Synechococcus elongatus PCC 11801: one gene and its partner. The protein of the gene in region 1 binds, or shares a complex with, the protein of each later gene. Links are inferred from orthologs where the notes say so. Each region holds a gene or a part of one and is shown on either strand. Other genes may lie near its edges.

Evidence for each region.
Region 2: the proteins of tig (region 1) and rpsG are in contact, whole or in part, in a crystal structure (PDB 3GTY), measured with the Thermotoga maritima proteins. The link is inferred for Synechococcus elongatus PCC 11801 from one-to-one orthologs. Residues at the interface, in WP_004081061.1 of Thermotoga maritima: Glu122, Val124, Val129, Leu130, Tyr133, Glu188, Gly259, Ile262, Tyr263, Glu266, Ser270, Glu273, Gln274, Glu277, Arg308, Gln311, Ile312, Ser315, Tyr316, Glu325, Arg329, Arg336, Leu363, Phe366, Trp367, Arg373, Leu377, Arg381, Leu384, Glu387; in WP_004081843.1 of Thermotoga maritima: Lys34, Lys52, Lys55, Glu59, Arg62, Gln63, Glu66, Asn67, Lys69, Val71, Arg95, Ala109, Lys110, Lys111, Gly112, Arg113, Pro114, Glu117, Glu121, Ile124, Ala125, Tyr127, Asn128, Asn129, Thr130, Gly131, Lys135, Asp139, Arg142, Met143.

Annotation. Positions count from the first base shown.
Region 1 is NZ_CP030139.2:1,656,526-1,662,054, forward strand. What follows is about bases 2,681-5,529. They hold tig (trigger factor), read right to left. Parts: upstream 4,893-5,529; coding sequence 3,468-4,892; downstream 2,681-3,467. Other genes in these bases: clpP (ATP-dependent Clp endopeptidase proteolytic subunit ClpP), read right to left, coding at 2,681-3,376; DOP62_RS08135 (NAD(P)H-dependent glycerol-3-phosphate dehydrogenase), read left to right, coding at 5,160-5,529. Outside these bases: DOP62_RS08110 (lecithin retinol acyltransferase family protein), read right to left, coding at 1-432; DOP62_RS08115 (alpha/beta fold hydrolase), read right to left, coding at 456-1,298; ATP-dependent protease ATP-binding subunit ClpX, read right to left, coding at 1,295-2,641; more of clpP, read right to left, coding at 2,654-2,680. UniProt on the Bacillus subtilis protein: Involved in protein export. Acts as a chaperone by maintaining the newly synthesized protein in an open conformation. Functions as a peptidyl-prolyl cis-trans isomerase.
Region 2 is NZ_CP030139.2:2,620,416-2,633,699, reverse strand. What follows is about bases 9,433-12,235. They hold rpsG (30S ribosomal protein S7), read right to left. Parts: upstream 11,168-12,235; coding sequence 10,697-11,167; downstream 9,433-10,696. Other genes in these bases: DOP62_RS13080 (phosphodiester glycosidase family protein), read right to left, coding at 12,235-12,235; DOP62_RS13085 (phosphomannose isomerase type II C-terminal cupin domain), read right to left, coding at 11,876-12,235; rpsL (30S ribosomal protein S12), read right to left, coding at 11,337-11,711; fusA (elongation factor G), read right to left, coding at 9,433-10,622. Outside these bases: DOP62_RS13140 (TIGR03960 family B12-binding radical SAM protein), read left to right, coding at 1-1,098; DOP62_RS13135 (Rne/Rng family ribonuclease), read left to right, coding at 1,610-3,823; DOP62_RS13130 (ribonuclease HII), read left to right, coding at 3,807-4,454; DOP62_RS13125 (DUF1997 domain-containing protein), read right to left, coding at 4,502-5,059; pheA (prephenate dehydratase), read left to right, coding at 5,139-6,002; DOP62_RS13115 (LON peptidase substrate-binding domain-containing protein), read right to left, coding at 6,015-6,677; rpsJ (30S ribosomal protein S10), read right to left, coding at 6,891-7,208; tuf (elongation factor Tu), read right to left, coding at 7,282-8,511; more of fusA, read right to left, coding at 8,538-9,432; more of DOP62_RS13085, read right to left, coding at 12,236-12,238; more of DOP62_RS13080, read right to left, coding at 12,236-13,284.

The DNA of each region.
Region 1 (5,529 bases):
GGTAGCTTGCTGGGCCTGACTGAGCAGGCCCTGGACGCCAAGGGCACCGGCTGCTGCTAAGGCAGGCAGAACGAGGGGACCCCCAAGGAGTAAACCTCCCACAGCTCCGACAGCCAGCGATCGCTCAACTTGATGACTGTTGGCGCGACCGGTTTTGCACCAAGTGGCGAAGTGCTCGCAGTTATTAAAAAGGACGTTGTAGCGTTGTTCGCCTAGGCGACTGAGGGCGCGTTCAATTGTGATGTCGGCGGGGTCACAGTCCGCATAGTCGCGCAGGCGGATTTGCTCTCCGCGACGGAAATAATCCTTGCTGGTGCGAACAATCGTTTCGCCTTCCAAGTAGTGCACAACGGTGCCATCACCGATATCAATGCCGTGATGGGTATATAGACCACCGCGTCGATCGACTACCAGATGATCGCCTTGCGCCATAGAACTCAGAAGCTCCCTCTTCGCTAGGGTAGCGAGTTGCGGTCTGCTTGGAGGAAGGGCCGGGCGATCGCCGCAAAAGCGGTGGGATCTTCCAACATCGGTAAGTGCCCGACTTGGGGCATTACTACCTGCCGACAGCGATCGCTCAGAGCAGCAGCACGCTCCCCTAAGACAACGGGAGCGATTTGATCAAACTGGCCAGAAATTAGCAGAGTCGGCACCGAGAGCGATCGCCAAGCCTGACCGAGTTGCTCGACTGCTGTCAAGCTCACGGCATCTTGCAGGCTACCGATCGCGGCTTCGGTATCGGCTTGCAGAAAGTCTTCCAGAAAGGATCGAGTCGTCACTGGATCGAGCGGCTGATGGCAAAACCGACTCAGGATCAGGCGATCGAGTCCGGGAATTTGCTGCCAGAGCGGCGATCGCGATCGCACCAGCAGTTGACTGATCTGCTGAAAAATCGCAAAGGCGATCGCTGAATAGCTGAACAGTCCACTAGCCGTCAGCAAGAGACGATCGACGCGATCGGAATAAGCCTGAGCGAACAACAGCGCCACACTGCAACCCCAGGAGTGGGCCACAATCCGCACCGATGGCAAAGCCAGCTGATCGAGCAGGGCCACTAAATCCGCCACGGTCGCTTGCAAGCTGTAGTCCTGATCCGCAGGCTGCGATCGCGCTTCCCCAAAGCCCCGCCAATCGAGAGCGAGCCCAGCCCCACAATCCTCAAGATCCTGAGCCATGGGCTGCCAGTTGCGACGACTGCCGCCCCATCCATGCAGATAGAGAATGGGGGCTTGGCGATCGCCAGCTAACGTCCATTCCGCTTGCAGCGTCCCCCCTTGGGGTGAGGCGATCGCGATCAAGCGGATTCCGGTGTCGGCAAACTCGAAGGATGCAAGAGCACATCCGCACTGGAGCGCTTCTCAACCATCTCCCGCGTGATCGTGCAGTGAGTGACGTCCTGGCGAGACGGCAGCTCGTACATCACTTCCAGCATGATCTCTTCAACGATGCCGCGCAGTGCCCGAGCTCCGGTCTTGCGACGGAAGGCTTCGCGGGCGATTGCTTCGATCGCATCTTGGCGGAATTCCAGCTCGACGCTGTCCATGTGCATCAGCTTCTGATACTGCTTGACCAGCGCGTCCCGAGGTTCCGTCAGGATTTCCGTCAGCGCCACTTCGTCTAGCGGATCCAACACCGCCGTCACCGGCATCCGACCGATAAATTCAGGAATCAGACCAAACTGCACCAAATCTTCGGGTTCCATGTGGCGCAGGATGGCAGCCGCCCGCTGTTCCTTGGTTTTGGTCTCTTCAGGGTGGACAAAGCCAATCGATTTTTTGCCCAAGCGGCGATCGACGAGTTTTTCCAGACCGACAAAGGCACCACCGCAGATAAACAGGATGTTGCGCGTGTCGATTTGGATGCAGTCCTGATAGGGATGCTTGCGACCGCCTTGGGGGGGGACATTGGCGATGGTGCCTTCCAGCATCTTCAGCAAAGCCTGCTGGACGCCTTCCCCGGAGACGTCACGCGTGATCGAAGGATTTTCGCTCTTGCGTGCAATCTTGTCGATTTCATCGATGTAGATGATGCCGCGTTGAGCTTCCTCGATGTCGAGATCAGCCACTTGCAGGAGCCGCAGCAGAATGTTTTCGACGTCTTCACCGACATAGCCGGCTTCCGTCAGTGTTGTTGCGTCGGCAACTGCGAAGGGGACATCCAGCAATTTGGCTAACGTCTGAGCGAGCAGAGTCTTGCCACAGCCGGTTGGACCAATCAGCAGAATATTGGATTTCTGAATTTCAATTGTTTCGCCTGCTTCTTCAGCTGACTGCTGATAAGCCAAGCGTTTGTAGTGGTTATAAACCGCCACAGACAACATTTTCTTGGCTTCGTTTTGACCAATGACGTGATGGTCAAGATAGCGTTTGATGTCGTGGGGCTTGGGAATTTGCGACAGCGTTAGCGATCGCTTCGGTTTGCGAGGCCCTTGATGACTCGCAGCTGCAGCTGCGGGTTTGACGCCACCCGGCGGTGGTGCAGGATTGGCATTGCCGTCAAATAATTCTTCGTCGAGGATCTCATTACAGAGGTCGACGCATTCATCACAAATGTAAACTCCAGGTCCGGCGATGAGCTTACGTACCTGCTCTTGGGATTTCCCGCAAAAAGAGCACTTCAGGTGAGAGTCGTATCTCGACATCACGCCTGCCCGCTACTGGAGAACAGCATCATTATGGTCGTTGATGGCCACGGTTGGTCGCGTAAGTACCTGATCAATTAATCCGTAGGCCTTGGCTTCCTGAGGCGACATAAAGAAGTCGCGATCGGTATCGACTTCAATCTTCTCAAGCGGCTGCCCCGTATGCTGCGCTAACAGGTCGTTGAGCGTGCTCTTGTGGTACAGGATCTCACGGGCTTGGATTTCAATATCCACAGCTTGACCCTGAGCGCCGCCCAGTGGTTGGTGGATCATGATGCGGGCGCTAGGCAAAGCCATCCGCTTACCTTTGGCTCCACCCGACAGTAAGAAAGCGCCCATGCTGGCTGCCAAACCAAAGCAGATGGTGGCAACATCTGGCGCGACCTGTTGCATCGTGTCGTAGATCGCCATGCCAGCGGTCACTGAACCACCGGGGGAGTTGATGTAGAGCTGAATATCTTTCTCGGGATCTTCGGCTTCGAGGAAAAGCAGCTGCGCCACGATCGAGTCTGCAACCGCATCATCAACGCCTGTCCCCAAGAAGACAATCCGTTCGCGCAATAGGCGGGAATAGATATCGAAAGCGCGTTCACCTCGTCCTGATTGCTCCACCACCGTCGGCACAATAGCCTGGGAGCCTGCGATCGCTTGAATCTGCGGCTGCTGCCACTGGCTGTCGAGACCAGCGCTCAGTCGTCGACTGTGAATGGGCAGAGAAGCTTGGGACGAAAACATAGAGGAAGGCAATGGATACAGCAGCGGCAGCGAGAAAGTCCCGCTGCCGACAATTATGCCGCGCCGAACTAGTCGACTGTGAGAATGCGGCCTAGGCTTTTTTCTTGCCCTTCTTCGCTTTCGATTCTGCAGAGGCATCTTCTGATGCTTCTGTTGCCGTTGTTTCAACGGTTGCAGTCGAGGCGTCGACTTCCGCGTCCTCAGACTTGGGAGTGACCAGCGTCACGCTGTTGTTGGCTTCAAACCACTCCACCAGTTTTTCCTCGAGGAGTTCTTCGCGAACCACCGTGTTGAGGCGATCGCGATCGATTTCTTGCGGACGCGGGTAGTTGCTCAGTAGTTCTGCAGCCCGAACGGCGACGGCTTCATCGTCGACGCTGGTTTCGGTGACTTTGGCTAGTTCACCGAGGGCGATCGTGCGGCGCAGGCGTTGCTCTGCCTCGTCCTTCGAGCTTTCGCGGAGCCGTTCCAAGACATCCTCGGTGAACAGCTTGCGAACATCCATGCCCTGATTCGAGAGGCGGGTTGCCGTCTCGTTGATCATGGCGGAGATTTCGCGTTGAAGCAGCGATTCAGGCAGTTCAACATCAAGCTGGTCGGCCAGCGCGGTCAGAATGGCATCGCGCTTGTTGGCTTTGACTTGATTGGTCGCTTCCGCTTGAAAACGCTCAGTCAGTGCTGCTTTCAATGCTTCTAGCGTTTCGTATTCGCTCGCTTCTTGGGCGAACGCATCATCCAGCTCCGGCAGATCACGGGTTTTCAGCTCTTTGAGCGTGATCGTGAACTGAGCGGCTTTGCCCGCGACTTCTTCCTGACCGTAGGTTTCGGGGAAGGTAGCATCAACGGTGCGGGTTTCTTCGATCGCCATGCCGACGATGCCGCTGATGAAGCCTGGGATAAAGCGATCTTCTTCCACTTCAATTTGGAAGTCAGTAGCGCTACCGCCCGGAATTTCCTCGCCGCTCTCGACCAAGATGCCTTGGAAGTCGATCACGGCCACATCGCCGATCGCCGCATTCCGGCCTTCGACGGGAACCAAGGTCGCCATCTGTTTTTGTTGCTCTGCCAAAACGCTGTCAACGCGATTGGCATCAAAAGGTACGTCTTCGACTTCAACGGTGAGGCCGGTGTACTGAGTCAGAGTCGCCGTTGGCTGTACATCAACGCTGGCTTCAAAGCTGAGCGGTTGCCCGGGCTGGAAGTTATCAACCAGCGCTTCAAATTCACTACTGAGTTTGTAGTTGCCAATCGCTGGAATCGATTCTTGGGCGATCGCGGCTTCGAGGCTCTGCTGCACCAAGTCTTCGAGGGCGTTGGCCTTGAGGGCAGCTTCGCCAATGCGTTGAATCAGAACCGGACGGGGTACTTTCCCGGGGCGGAAGCCTGGCAAGCGAATTTCGCGACTGAGGCGGGTGAGGGTGCGCTCATAAACTTGGCGCGACTGTTCGCCACTGACTTCAATCTGCAGACCAACGCGACTGGCCGGCAGCTTCTCCTGGGTAACTTTTAGCGACATCCGAGTTCAGACTGATTGAGGGAGCTGGTTGCAGCGTGGGCAATGATCCAATGGCCTTGCCGTAGGCCAATGATCGCGCTCGAGATCTCAAAGGGAGGGCGATCGCGGATCGAGGCTTCTTTTTTCTGCAGTCTTTGATCGTATCTGATGGACATCGCTCCTGACCAGAATCGACTGAATTGATTCCGGCTGCAATTACGGCATGCTGCGATCGCCCCTGACAGGAACAATGCCATGCTGGGACTGGCATGTCGATGTTGTGAGGCCATGCAAGAGGCGAAAATTGCGGCAGTTTTAGGGGCTGGTGCTTGGGGCTTAACCCTTGCTCAGCTTTTGCGCAGCAATGGCCTTGAAGTCCGGCAATGGTCGCGGCGCAGTGAAGCCTCACTCGCAACTGTTTTAGCTGGGGCTGATCTCTGGATCATGGCGGTGTCGATGGCGGGTTTAGCCTCGGTGGCCGATCAAGTCGCCGCACTTTCTCTCAGCGATCGCGCCATTTGGGTGAGTGCGACAAAAGGGTTGGATCCCCAAGGTTGGCGAACGCCCTCACAGGTTCTGAACGATCGCTTTCCACATCAGCCGATCACAGTCCTTTCGGGGCCAAATCTGTCCAAGGAAATTGCCCAGGGCTTACCGG
Region 2 (13,284 bases), 960 kb from region 1 along the record:
CTATCTGCTGTGGTTCGCCGTGCTTGGGAACTGGGTGCCGGCATGGATGCTTGGTGGGAAAGTCTCGACAAAGCCTATGGCGCTTGGACGCAGGCGATCGCAGAAGCGGGATTGGACTGGAAATATCGCCAAGTTGAAACCGGCGAATGGAATCTGTTTGAAGGTGAGGAAAGCCGCGATCGCGCTTTGGATGCGCCGCTGCCCTGGGATCACCTCGATACCGGCATCGATAAACGCTGGCTACAGGAGGATCTGCAAAAAGCCCTCGAAGCAGCGGTCGTGCCTGACTGCTCGTTTGATGGCTGCAGTCACTGCGGCGTCTGCGGCGTCGATTTTGGCCACAACGTCGTGGTAGCACCGCCAGCCATTCCCAACTTCCAAGGGCACTTCCAACCGCCGACCGAAAAAGTTCAGCGTCTGCGGATTCGCTTTGGCAAACTCGGCCAAATGACCCTGCTCAGCCATTTAGATTTGCTGCGGGTCTTCGATCGCGCCGTACGGCGAGCCAAGTTGCCGGTGGCATTCAGCGGTGGCTTCCACCCCAGTCCGCGCATCGTGCCCGCCAATGCCCTGCCCTTGGGTATGAGTAGCGAAGCGGAGCTGATGGATTTTGAACTGTTCCAGGCGATCGAGCCAGCGGAATTTCAGCAACGGCTCGCGACCCACCTCGATCCAGAATTGCCAATCTACGAAACCGCAGAGGTTGTCCTCAAGAGCCAGGCTGTGACAGCGCTTCTTAGTCGCGCAGAGTATGACCTTTGGATCGAGCCAGAAGAGTCTGTCGATGTTGAGGCATTGGTTGCCTCAGTCCTAGAAGCTGACACGGTGTTGGTGGAGCAGACCACGAAGTCCGGCAAAAAAGTGGAAGTCAATCTGCGGGAACGGCTCCACACTTTGACTCGTACGGAAGCTGGGGTCTTGCCGCAGCGTTTGCAAGCAACCGGTGGCGACTCTGGCTTTTGGCTACGCTACGTTGGTTCCTGCCGCAATGACGGCACACTGCTGCGTCCTGAGCAGGTGATTACACTGCTCCAGCAAGTCAGCGGGCGATCGTTCCAGTTACGTCATGCCCACCGGCGATCGCTGCATCTGGACTGAGGCCGCCGCGAGGGTACGGGTCGTGCGAGTGTGATAATGTGGCACTTAAGCTGAGTGAAAAGATTTCACCTAGCCCGACTGCCGAAGACAGGGACTGTAATTGAGAAGTCCCTCAGTTCCAAGCCTGAGTGGCTACTGCCGGATTAGTGCAGTTTTGCTCGGAAACCTTTCTGAGCTTCTCCTAGGCTTTTCTAACTGCCGGATTTTCTCAACGTCTTCTAGCCCAACGCCCATCGACGCGATCAGGCCTTTACAGATGGCGATCGTGCTTCAATAGCGTCGCTTTCACTAGACTTCAGTTCCCCGGCCTCACGGTAGGGATGTCCTGCGAGGGCAACATCCGGTTTTGATGCAGCGTCTGTCGGTGTCGAGCGCTAACAGACAGTCGAACGATCCTGAGCTTTAGCCAGATCCTCGAGGCTGCGCCAGCAGACGGGTGTTGCGTTGCGTATCGCAGCTCCTGTCGGTCTTTCGTCTCTGCTCGCACTGCCAGACAACTAGAGCCTCAGGCATGCCCAAACAAATCGTTATTGCTGAACAGCACCGCATCGCAGCCGTTTTTGCCGAAGACCAGATCGAAGAATTCATTGTTGCCAAAGGCACTCATCAGATTGGCGACATTTACCTCGGCGTCGTTGAGAATGTGCTTCCTGGAATTGATGCGGCGTTTGTCAACATCGGCGACAGCGAGAAAAATGGCTTTATTCACGTTACAGATTTAGGCCCCCTGCGCTTACGGCGTAGTGCTGGCGCGATTACTGAGCTACTCGCACCCCAGCAAAAAGTGCTGGTCCAGGTGATGAAGGAGCCCACCAGTTCCAAGGGGCCCCGCCTGACTGGCAACATCAGTCTTCCCGGTCGTTACTTGGTGCTGATGCCCTACAGCAGTGGGGTCAGCCTGTCGCGCCGGATCATGTCCGAGAGTGAGCGCAATCGACTGCGGGCACTTAGTGTGCTGATCAAACCAGCGGGCATGGGTCTGCTGGTGCGTACCGAAGCCGATGGCGTGGCTGAAGAGCTGATCATTGAGGATCTGGAGGCGCTGCAACGGCAGTGGGAGCAGACTCTCCAGTTGGCCGATTCCACCCCAGCACCGGCCCTACTCACCCGCGATGATGACTTCATCCAGCGCGTGCTGCGGGATATGTATGACGAGACTGTCAACCGGATTGTAGTGGACTCCCACACGGGATTAAAGCGGGTCAAGCAGCACCTCAGTACTTGGGGAGCAGGAGAGATTACCCCAGGCCTGTTAATCGAGCAGTACCGCGATCGCAGTTCGATTCTCGATTACTTCCGAGTCAATGCCGCCATTCGGGAGGCACTCAAACCTCGGGTGGATCTGCCCTCAGGTGGCTACATCATCATCGAGAAGACCGAAGCTCTGACGGTGATTGACGTCAACTCCGGCTCATTCACGCGATCGGCCACGGCACGAGAAACCGTTTTGTGGACTAACTGTGAGGCAGCAGCCGAAATCGCTCGCCAGCTACGGCTGCGCAATATCGCTGGCGTAATCATTGTCGATTTCATTGACATGGATTCTCGCCGCGACCAGTTGCAGGTGCTGGAGCATTTCACGCGAGCCCTGCGCCAAGACAAGTCTCGGCCGCAGATTTCACAGCTCTCAGAACTCGGCTTGGTGGAGCTGACCCGCAAGCGCCAGGGTCAAAACATCTATGAACTCTTCAGCACACCCTGTACCGCCTGTGGGGGATTGGGTCATGTTGCCCATCTGCCGGGTGAAGTTGGGGCGCAGCCGCTCGTACGCACCTCCGAGCGCCCACCGGTAACGACACCTGTGGCGACAACCACCCCAGCGAGTGCCAGTTCCAATTTGGTGGCTCCCAGCAACGATAGTTATCTTTCGCCAGCGCGCAGTGCCCTAGCCCGAGCCACGGGCGTTCCACCCCTTCTGAACGAAGCCACCACTACCAGCGAGCTGGAGAACAACGGCGATAGTTACAGCAGCCTAGGTTTACTGGAGCGATCGCCCCAACGACGAGGGCGGCGGCGCGGGGGCGGCCGGAATGCTAGCCCTAGCCTGCCCAATACCGGTATCAACCCTGAGATCAGTGCTTCGCCCGGACTCGCTGAAGCGCTTGCCGCTACCACTCGGGATTCAGCCCCCGATCGCGAACAGGAATCGACGGGGATCAGTCGCCGGCCTCGGCGACAACCGCCCGAGCCACCAGTCATTGTGGCAGTTGAATTAACCCCTGAAGAGCAAGAACTCTACGCCTGGATGGGAGCTTCACCCTTGATCCGGGCTGAAACTCAGCCGGAGCCAGGACAGCCTGTGCTGGTCGGGGTCTATGCCCAAGAATCGGAAAAGGAAGCGGCGATCGCTGCAGCAAAAGCCCTCTATGATCAGCGATCGCGCCATCGTCGGGGTGGCGGTGACAGTGGACGCCCGACTCTCGCCCGCGACAACCGTGAGACGACGAGTTCTGCGAGTTCTGTATCCAGCACGGATTCGAGCAGTGCAGCAGAACCGCCTACTGAGCAGCCCAGCAGCGTAATAACCGAAGTAGCAATGACTGCTGTTACAGAAGAAGTTGTCGTCGCACCCGAACCTGCTCCAGTTGAGGCACTCCCCACTCCGGTTGAGGTTGCAGTCGCGAGCGAAGCAACAGAAGCCCCTGCTCTTACCAGCGAACCCGCAACTCCAGCTCCCGGACGGCGGCGGCGGCGGTCTTCGGCGCAACGTGAGTCCCAAGACTAGGTTAGATACAGACTTTTTCGGCCCTGGCGATCGCTGGCAGACGGTCGCTGGGATCGATGAAGTCGGACGCGGCTGTCTGTTTGGTCCGGTGGTGGCAGCGGCGGTTGTGCTGCCCGAAGCTGCGATCGCACCCTTGCAGCAGGCTGGTGTCACGGACAGTAAACAACTCAGTCAGCAACGGCGGGAGCAGCTCTATCCGCTCATCTGCGAGACTGCTGAGGCAGTTGCTTGGGGACTGTCGAGTGTGGCAGAAATTGAACGCTGGAATATTCTGCAAGCCACGTTTCTAGCGATGCGGCGCGCCCTCGCCAAGATCGATCGCCCCCTCAGTCGTTGTTTGATTGACGGGAACCAACGCTTGCCAAAACTGGAGCTCGCTCAGACCAGTGTGGTGCAGGGCGATCGTCACTGTGTCACGATCGCGGCTGCCAGCATTCTGGCTAAAGTTTGGCGCGATCGCCTATTGGAGCGTTTGGATGATCGCTATCCCGACTATGGACTGCGCCAGCACAAAGGCTATGGCACCGCTCAACATCGCCAGGCCCTTCTGCAGTTCGGCCCTACTCCACTCCATCGCCCCCGCTTTCTGCGATCGCTCCTGCAACAACCAAAGCAGATCAGCTTGTTCTGATCTCTCTGATTCTGGAATATCTGTCAGGCAAGTCTGCGATCGTTCGGTTAGCCTAACGGCGGTGGCAGCACAGAAGAGCAGCAGGATTCTTGGCTCCAGAGCAGATAGTCCTCAATCAGTCGCCGTTGAATTTGCTGGCGAATCGTGAGCAGGACACCTTTTAGCAGGGCATTACCAGCCGCTTCCAGCATGGGGCGGGGTGTGAAACGCAAGAGAGGTGGCATCTGCACTTCAACATTGAGGCGAGCTTCACCGGTGAGCGCATGACTGGACTCCGCCATCAGCTCACCTTCTAAATCCAACCGAAATCGTGCCGCCAGCAAATCCAATCCCCGCAGCTGACAATCGCGCGACTGGATTTGCAAAACGCCAGCCTCATTCGTCCATACAGCTAAATCAACAATCGGTCGCAGTTGCAAGGAAAAAAATTGCAGCGGCCGCATTTCAAAACGGTAGAGATGGTTGCCCAGAACCTGCAACTGCTCGTGGTTGAAGAGGGTATAAACGATTCGCTCGGACTGTCTGAGATAATCCTGAAGGCTACGAGCTATCGGTTGGTGAATCGTTAATTCAACCGCTTGGCTTGCAGCAAATCGACTGAGCATGCGAGGAGATGGGCACCATTTCCGACGATTTTACGGCGTCTCAGCCCAAGGCTAGCGAATGGAGCGACAAGGAGAAGCTATGTCCGAGCGGGCGATCGCCCATTTAGGTCCAATTGGCACCTATGCCGAGATGGCAGCACTACGCTTTCAGGCCTGGTTAACCGATCAAGATCAGCAACCCAGCCACCTCTTGGCCTGTCGGAGTATTCCCGCAACCCTCCAAACCCTGGCGGATGGGACGGTTGATTACGCGGTTGTACCTGTCGAGAATTCGGTGGAAGGCAGTGTTGCGGCAACCCTCGATAGTCTGTGGCAGTTGCCTCAACTCTCGATTCAACGCGCTCTGATTTTACCGATCGCCCATGCTTTGATCAGTTTTGAGGACGATCGCACCGCCATCCGTCAGGTGCTCTCCCATCCACAGGCGTTAGCGCAATGTCAACAGTGGCTGCAGCGCCAGTTGCCCCAAGCCGAATTGATTCCCACCAACTCCACCACTGAAGCCCTGCAAGATTTAGAGCGTCATCCACAGCGAGCGGTGATTGCCTCAACGCGGGCAGCAGAGCTGTATCAGATGCCGATTCAGTCCTTCCCGATCAACGACTCGCCAGATAACCGCACCCGTTTTTGGGTAGTCAGTCGCAACCTGACCCCTGGTGGAGCCTGCACTTCCCTTAGCTTCAGCTTGGATGCCAACGTCCCAGGCGCCTTGGTGCAACCTTTGCAAATTTTGGCTGAGCGCCAGATCAACCTCAGCCGTATCGAGTCGCGACCAACCAAGCGATCGCTCGGGGAGTATCTGTTTTTCCTCGATCTTGAAGCAGATTTGCGGGAGCCTGCGATCGCTCAAGCTGTCCAAGCCGTTGCGGACTGTACTGAGCAACTCCGGGTTCTCGGTAGCTACGACAGTCTCGATTTCACTCAAGTTGTCCAGCCCAGCTAACCCATCTTGAGGTCAGGACTCACTCGGGTTTTGAAAGCTATTCAACGTGTCTTTGAGCACGGTTCGAGCAGCTAAGTGACTGCGGGTTGAGCCTAGAATTTCTAACTCGCGTTCTAAGCGATCGCGGGTACTGAGCATCTCGAGTAAGCTTTGCTGCTCTTCATAAACGCCGTAGAGATGGCCTGCGACCCAGTAGGACAACTCACGGGGCAAGTCTGGGAGATCATCCGGTAGCTCAATCTCTTGATCCGACAACTTACCCGACAACTGCACGACATCCCGTAGGACGGTATCCACCTCTGTTGCCAGTGGTTTTAAGTCATCATCCGTAGCTTCATCTTCAATCCATTCCACGAGACCGACGCGGAAAGGTTTTTCCCGAACATAGTCCAGCACCCGAAAGCGTTGCTGGCCTAGGGTCCAAACATTCATCCGGTCATCGGGGAGACGCTGATGACGAATCAGTTCCGCACAGCAGCCAACCGTTGCCGCTTCATCTTTTGCCGGATCCCAGAGCAGCACCCCAAAGCGGCGATCGCTCTCCAGGATCGTCTGCATCAGGATGCGATAGCGATACTCAAAAATGTGTAACGGCAGCAGACGCCCCGGAAACAACACAACTTCCGGCAAAGGGAAGAGGGGGAGCTCGCGCACAGACAGGGAGTCAGGTGCCATAAGGCTAATCGCGCCGTCTAAGGGAATGGTGTGAGACTATCGCGATCGACAAGAACAACTTTCGGGTTGACTCCTGCCGACGTCTCAGAAACTTGTTACTTAACTTTACCTGATCGCTGTAAGGGACGATACTAAGCCACTAAAGGTCTGTTGTCGGATGGGTTGAAAAACAAAAAGCGGGAGTTGATTCCCGCTTCCTGATTTCAGTGATGATTAGAGCTTAACTTCGATGTCTACCCCAGCTGGCAGATCGAGCTTCATCAAGGCATCGATCGTTTTAGAAGACGGCTGGTAGATGTCGATGATCCGACGGTGCGTCCGCGTTTCAAAGTGCTCACGCGAATCTTTGTCCACGTGGGGCGAACGCAGCACGCAATAGATACGACGGCGAGTCGGCAACGGAATTGGGCCGATCGCAGTGGCATTCGTGCGGTTAGCGGTTTCGACGATGCGATCGCAGGAAGTATCCAGCAGTCGACGATCAAAAGCCTTGAGACGAATCCGAATTTTCTGCTGCTGCAGGGTAGCCATGGGAGTTAATTATCAAGGTTCAAAAAGACAGAGTCGGTGATGACTCACCACCGACTCCTTAGGGGTTTAAATCCTACTGGAGGATTTTGGAAACGACACCAGCACCGATGGTGCGGCCGCCTTCACGGATTGCAAAGCGCATGCCTTGCTCAATCGCGATCGGGTTGATCAGCTCAACCGTCATCTTGATGCGATCGCCCGGGATCACCATTTCAGCTGCCGAACCGTCGTCAGCGGTGAAGTCCGAGATCGCGCCGGTCACGTCGGTTGTCCGCACGTAGAACTGAGGACGATAGCCCGGGAAGAACGGGGTGTGACGACCACCTTCTTCTTTCTTGAGCACGTAAACCTCAGACTCAAACTTGGTGTGAGGCGTGATCGAACCAGGTTTGGCCAAGACCATACCGCGCTCGATGTCGGTTTTTTGGATACCGCGCAGCAGCAGACCCACGTTGTCGCCAGCCAGACCTTCGTCGAGGGTCTTTTGGAACATTTCCACACCGGTGACGGTGGTGCTACGGGTGTCGCGCAGACCGACGATTTCGATCGTTTCGCCGACTTTGACGCTACCACGCTCGATCCGGCCGGTAGCCACAGTGCCACGACCGGTAATCGTGAAGACGTCTTCAACCGCCATCAGGAAGGGGCGATCGACTTCCCGCTCAGGGGTGGGGATGTAGGCGTCGACTTCTTCCATCAGCTTCAGGATCTTGTCAACCCAGGGGTTGTCACCTTTCTGGCCGGAAGCGCCACCTTGGATAGCTTCCAAAGCTTGCAGTGCCGAACCCGCAACGATGGGGATGTCATCACCGGGGAAGTCATAGGAGCTCAGCAGCTCACGCACTTCCAGTTCCACCAGTTCCAGCAGTTCAGCGTCATCCACCATGTCTTCTTTGTTCAAGAAAACAACGATGTTAGGAACGCCGACCTGTTTCGCCAGCAGGATGTGCTCACGGGTTTGGGGCATGGGGCCGTCAGCCGCCGAAACCACGAGGATGGCGCCATCCATCTGCGCAGCACCCGTGATCATGTTTTTCACGTAGTCAGCGTGACCCGGACAGTCAACGTGAGCATAGTGGCGGTTGCCGGTTTCGTATTCAACGTGAGCGGTGTTGATCGTGATACCACGAGCTTTTTCTTCAGGAGCTGCGTCGATATCTGCATAAGCGCGAGCTTTGGCCATGCCAGCTTTCGCCAACACAGTGGTGATCGCTGCCGTCAGCGTGGTTTTGCCGTGGTCAACGTGACCGATGGTCCCGATGTTGGCGTGGGGTTTGGTGCGTTCAAACTTAGCGCGTGCCATTGGCGTTCAGTCTTCCTTTAGGTTACTTAAGCGTTCCCTTTGTTTTTGGCGATGATTGTTTCAGCCACATTCCGAGGAACTTCCTCGTACTGACTGAACTCCATCGTGAAGATGCCCCGACCTTGGGTCATCGACCGCAGGTCAGTTGCATAGCCGAACATCTCGGCCAGGGGCACTTTGGCCGAAACAGTGGCCGTGCCATTGGTGGTTGCTTGGCCTTCGATTTGGCCTCGGCGGGAGATCAGGTTACCCATCACTGAACCGAGGAAGTCTTCCGGCACTTCCACTTCCACCTTCATCACCGGCTCCAGCAGAACTGGGTCGGCTTTCCGAACGGCTTCTTTGATCGCCATGGAACCAGCGATCTTAAAGGCCATCTCAGACGAGTCGACGTCGTGATACGAGCCATCGACCAAGGTTGCCTTGATGTCGATGAGCGGGTATCCCGCCAAGACGCCCGATTCGCAGGTTTCTCTCATCCCCTGCTCGGCAGGACCGACGTACTCTTTCGGCACCGTACCGCCGACGATCTTGGAGACAAACTCGAAACCAGTGCCAGGCTGAGCCGGCTCCAGTTCGATCACAACGTGACCGTACTGACCCTTACCACCGCTCTGGCGGACGAACTTACCTTCCGCTTTGACAGCCTTACGAACTGTCTCACGGTAGGCGACCTGAGGAGCACCAATGTTGGCTTCAACCTTGTACTCCCGCAGCATCCGATCCACCAGAATTTCTAGGTGGAGCTCGCCCATGCCGGCGATAACCGTTTGGTTGGTTTCAGAGTCAACCGAGACGCGGAAGGTCGGATCTTCTTCCGAAAGCGCCTGCAACGCCTTCGAAAGTTTTTCCATATCGTTCTTGGTTTTGGGTTCAACCGCAACCGAAATCACCGGTTCTGGAATGAACAGAGACTCAAGAATGATTGGGTTTTGGTCGTCGCAGAGGGTGTCGCCCGTGAAGGTATCTTTAAGACCCAGGACAGCACCCAAGTCGCCCGCACGAAGCTCATCAACCTCAATCCGGTCATCAGCCTTGAGGACGATCAGACGCGAAACCCGCTCTTTCTTACCCTTAGTGGCGTTGTAGACGTAGCTACCTTTTTGCAGAACGCCAGAGTAGACACGAACGAAGGTCAGGCGACCGTAGGGATCGGCCATGATCTTGAAGGCCAGCGCAGAGAAAGGAGCTTCGTCGCTGGAAGGACGCAGCGCCGTTTCGCCATCCGGCAAGGTGCCTTGAATCGGCGGAATGTCTTGGGGAGAAGGCAGCAGCTCAACCACTGCATCCAGCAACAGCTGAACGCCTTTGTTTTTGAAGGCCGAACCGCAAAGCATCGGGACCAAGCGATCGTTGCCTTGAATCAACACGCCTTTGCGCAGGCCAGCTTTGATGTCCTCAACACTGAGGTCGCCTTCTTCGAAGTATTTATCGAGAAGTGCTTCGTCAGTTTCGGCAACCGCTTCAACCATTTTGGAGCGCCATTCAGCCGCCGTTTCCTGCAGTTCTGCAGGGATGTCGGTGACTTGAATGTCGGTACCCAAATCGTTGGTGTAGATGTGAGCTTTCATTTCGACAAGGTCAACAATGCCTTGGAAATCGCTCTCAGCCCCGATCGGAATTTGAATCGGAACGGCGTTCGCTCTGACGCGATCGCGGATCTGGCCGTAGACCTTGAAGAAATCTGCGCCGGTACGGTCCATCTTGTTGACGAACACGATCCGAGGCACGCTGTAGCGATCGGCTTGACGCCAAACGGTTTCAGATTGGGGCTGCACACCACCAACCGAACAGAAGACAGCAACAACACCGTCGAGCACCCGCATGGAGCGTTCAACTTCAATCGTGAAGTCAACGTGACCCGGGGTGTCGATGATATTGACGCGGTAGTCTTTCCAGCTGGTACTAATCGCAGCAGCGGTGATCGTGATGCCCCGCTCCCGCTCTTGCTCCATCCAGTCGGTAACAGCATTACCATCGTGGACTTCACCAATCTTGTGGACGACGCCTGAGTAAAACAGGATGCGCTCCGTCGTCGTGGTTTTGCCCGCATCAATGTGGGCAGCAATACCGATATTTCTAACCTTTTCGAGCGGAACGGAACGTGCCACTGGAACCTCCTTGAGAGCGTCGATCGCTAAATCGAACGTATTAAATATTGTAACGGGATTTGTATTCGCTAGGACTAGTAGCGGTAGTGAGCAAAAGCTTTGTTTGCTTCTGCCATTTTGTGGGTTTCTTCGCGCTTACGAACCGAGCTACCAGTTTCGTTAGCCGCATCCATCAGCTCATTGGCGAGCTTGATAGCCATGGACTTACCAGGACGCTGACGCGAGTATTGAACCAACCAACGCAGGGCCATTGCCGTACCCCGTTCTGACCGGACTTCCATCGGCACTTGGTAGGTCGCACCACCCACCCGACGCGCCCGCACTTCCACCAGAGGAGTGGCATTACGAACAGCTTGCTCGAACAACTCAAGGGGATCGTTGCCCGTCCGCTCTTGGATCAGGTCAAAAGCAGAGTAGAGGATGCGGAAGGCCAGTGACTTTTTGCCCGAGTTCATCAGGCGAGCCACCATCATGGAGGCCAAGCGGCTGTTGAACTTCGGGTCGGGATTGACCGAACGCTTTTGGGCAGAGGTACGACGGGACATCAGTGAATCTCAGAAGTCTTGCTAAGGGCTACAACGCAAAAAAGAAAGCTTGGAAGGGGCGATCGCAGGGGTGAGGATGAATCACATCTGGAACGAGCAAGGTCAACTGCCCAGCAGCTTGCAGAGTTGACGTTGCCACGATCAACGCAGACAAGGCTCACCCAGCAACCTAGGCCTTCGGACGCTTAGCGCCGTATTTGGAACGGCTTTGACGACGGTCTTTGACACCAGCGGTGTCGAGGGTGCCGCGGATGATGTGATAGCGCACCCCGGGCAAGTCCTTCACCCGACCGCCACGAATCATCACAACTGAGTGCTCTTGCAAGTTGTGGCCAATTCCCGGAATGTAGGCCGTGACTTCAAAGCCAGAGGTCAAGCGAACCCGTGCCACTTTCCGCAGAGCGGAGTTGGGTTTTTTCGGGGTCGTGGTGTAGACGCGAGTACAAACGCCACGACGTTGCGGGCAGTTTTTCAGCGCGGGAGATTTGGTCTTTTTGGTGATTTTTTCGCGTTCGTCGCGAATCAGCTGCTGGATTGTAGGCATTTCAGAAAGCCGGTTCGGCTGCTCTTGGAAAAGACAACAATCTCTTACTTTACCGAGGGTTGATGCACTTGGTCAAGCACAAGGCCTTGAGAGGGCGATCGCCCAATGTCGTCACTTAGCAATTGGGGAGCATGACAACGGACGGGTTACCGTGGCGACACTCGCTAGGAAGGCGAGAGGCAGCGCCCGTAGTTATCGGTTCGACGTTCAATATCATCTTCTCCGAGATAGGGACCGATTTGCACCTCGATCAAAATCAGAGGCCCTGCCTCACGATTGCCGAGACGATGCCACTGTCCAATCGCAATGTCTAGGGATTGACCCACGGTCAGAGACAGCGTCAGATCGCCCAGCTGAACTTGGGCAACCCCCTGTACCACCAGCCAATGCTCCCGCCGCTGCTGGTGACGTTGCAGACTCAATTCCTGCCTCGGTAGCACCTCTAGGCGTTTGACTTGGTAGCCGTTGCCCTGATCAAGAATTTCAAACTGCCCCCAAGGGCGCTGTTCGCGATCGCCAACCTTCATCGCAGACTCGCTGGAGCAGGAGGGCCCAAAAAGACTCCCAGACCATTATGAACGCGGGCAGCTGTTCCCCGAGCTCGGTTCACTAGTTGACCATTGACGATCAAAGAGGTCGAACTTCCACCATCGAAATTGAGCGCATCGACGACCCCCAACTGCTGCATGATCGCGGCCATTTGGGGGAGGGTTGGGCCACGGCCTTGGCTCTGCTCATGGGCCGCCACTAGGATTAAGCTTCCGTCAGGAAGCAACCCGATCGCACTGCGGGGCGCAGCTTCTATCGCAAAGGCGCGACTGAAACCTTCCCCTTGGGGATCGACCACCACCTGGCCCGACTTCACCAAGAGGGGGCCGCCACCGAGGGCATGGGGAAACCGCTCAAATTGGCCCGGTAGGGCTTGCTGTTGGACTTGAAGAGTTGTTCCCGTTGTCAAAGCACTGCGCAAACTATTTGCCGATCGCAGCACGACTAAATAACCATTCCTCGGAATAGGAAAGCGGTTGCTCCCTGCTTTGCCGGCCTGAGACTGGGACACAACGCGATCGCCCTGCACAGTTACCACGACTTCGTTGTCAAGGATGGTTTGGTAGCTGCTACCCCAGGCATCGGTGTAGCGGGCAGCGCCAGCTCGGACATAGCCACTGTTGAGGGCAACGAGGGGAATGCGTATACCTGAGCTGAGCTGCAGGGTCTCTTGCAGGCCAAGCCGGTCAATCAAGACTTCGCCCTGATCGTTCCAAGCCATCGCGCCGCGGTTGAGGATTGGGCCGGAGTACCAGATGTTATCGCGGCGAATGGCCCCCAGTGGTAGGCGATTATTGCGATTAAAAAAGCCTGCATTGATAGCGATCGCCGCTCCGCGATCGCGGGCTACCGCCTGTAGAACCTGCGTGCCCTCCAACGACCCATTCCCCGCCCAAATCGGCGCTAAACGGACATTAGGCTGGCGCAAGTCCAGCTGAATGACATAGACCGGAAAAGTTGCCCCCCCAACTGTGACTTGGCGTTGCTGGAGTGGTGTACTGGGCTGTGACGGCGCCGGCGTCAG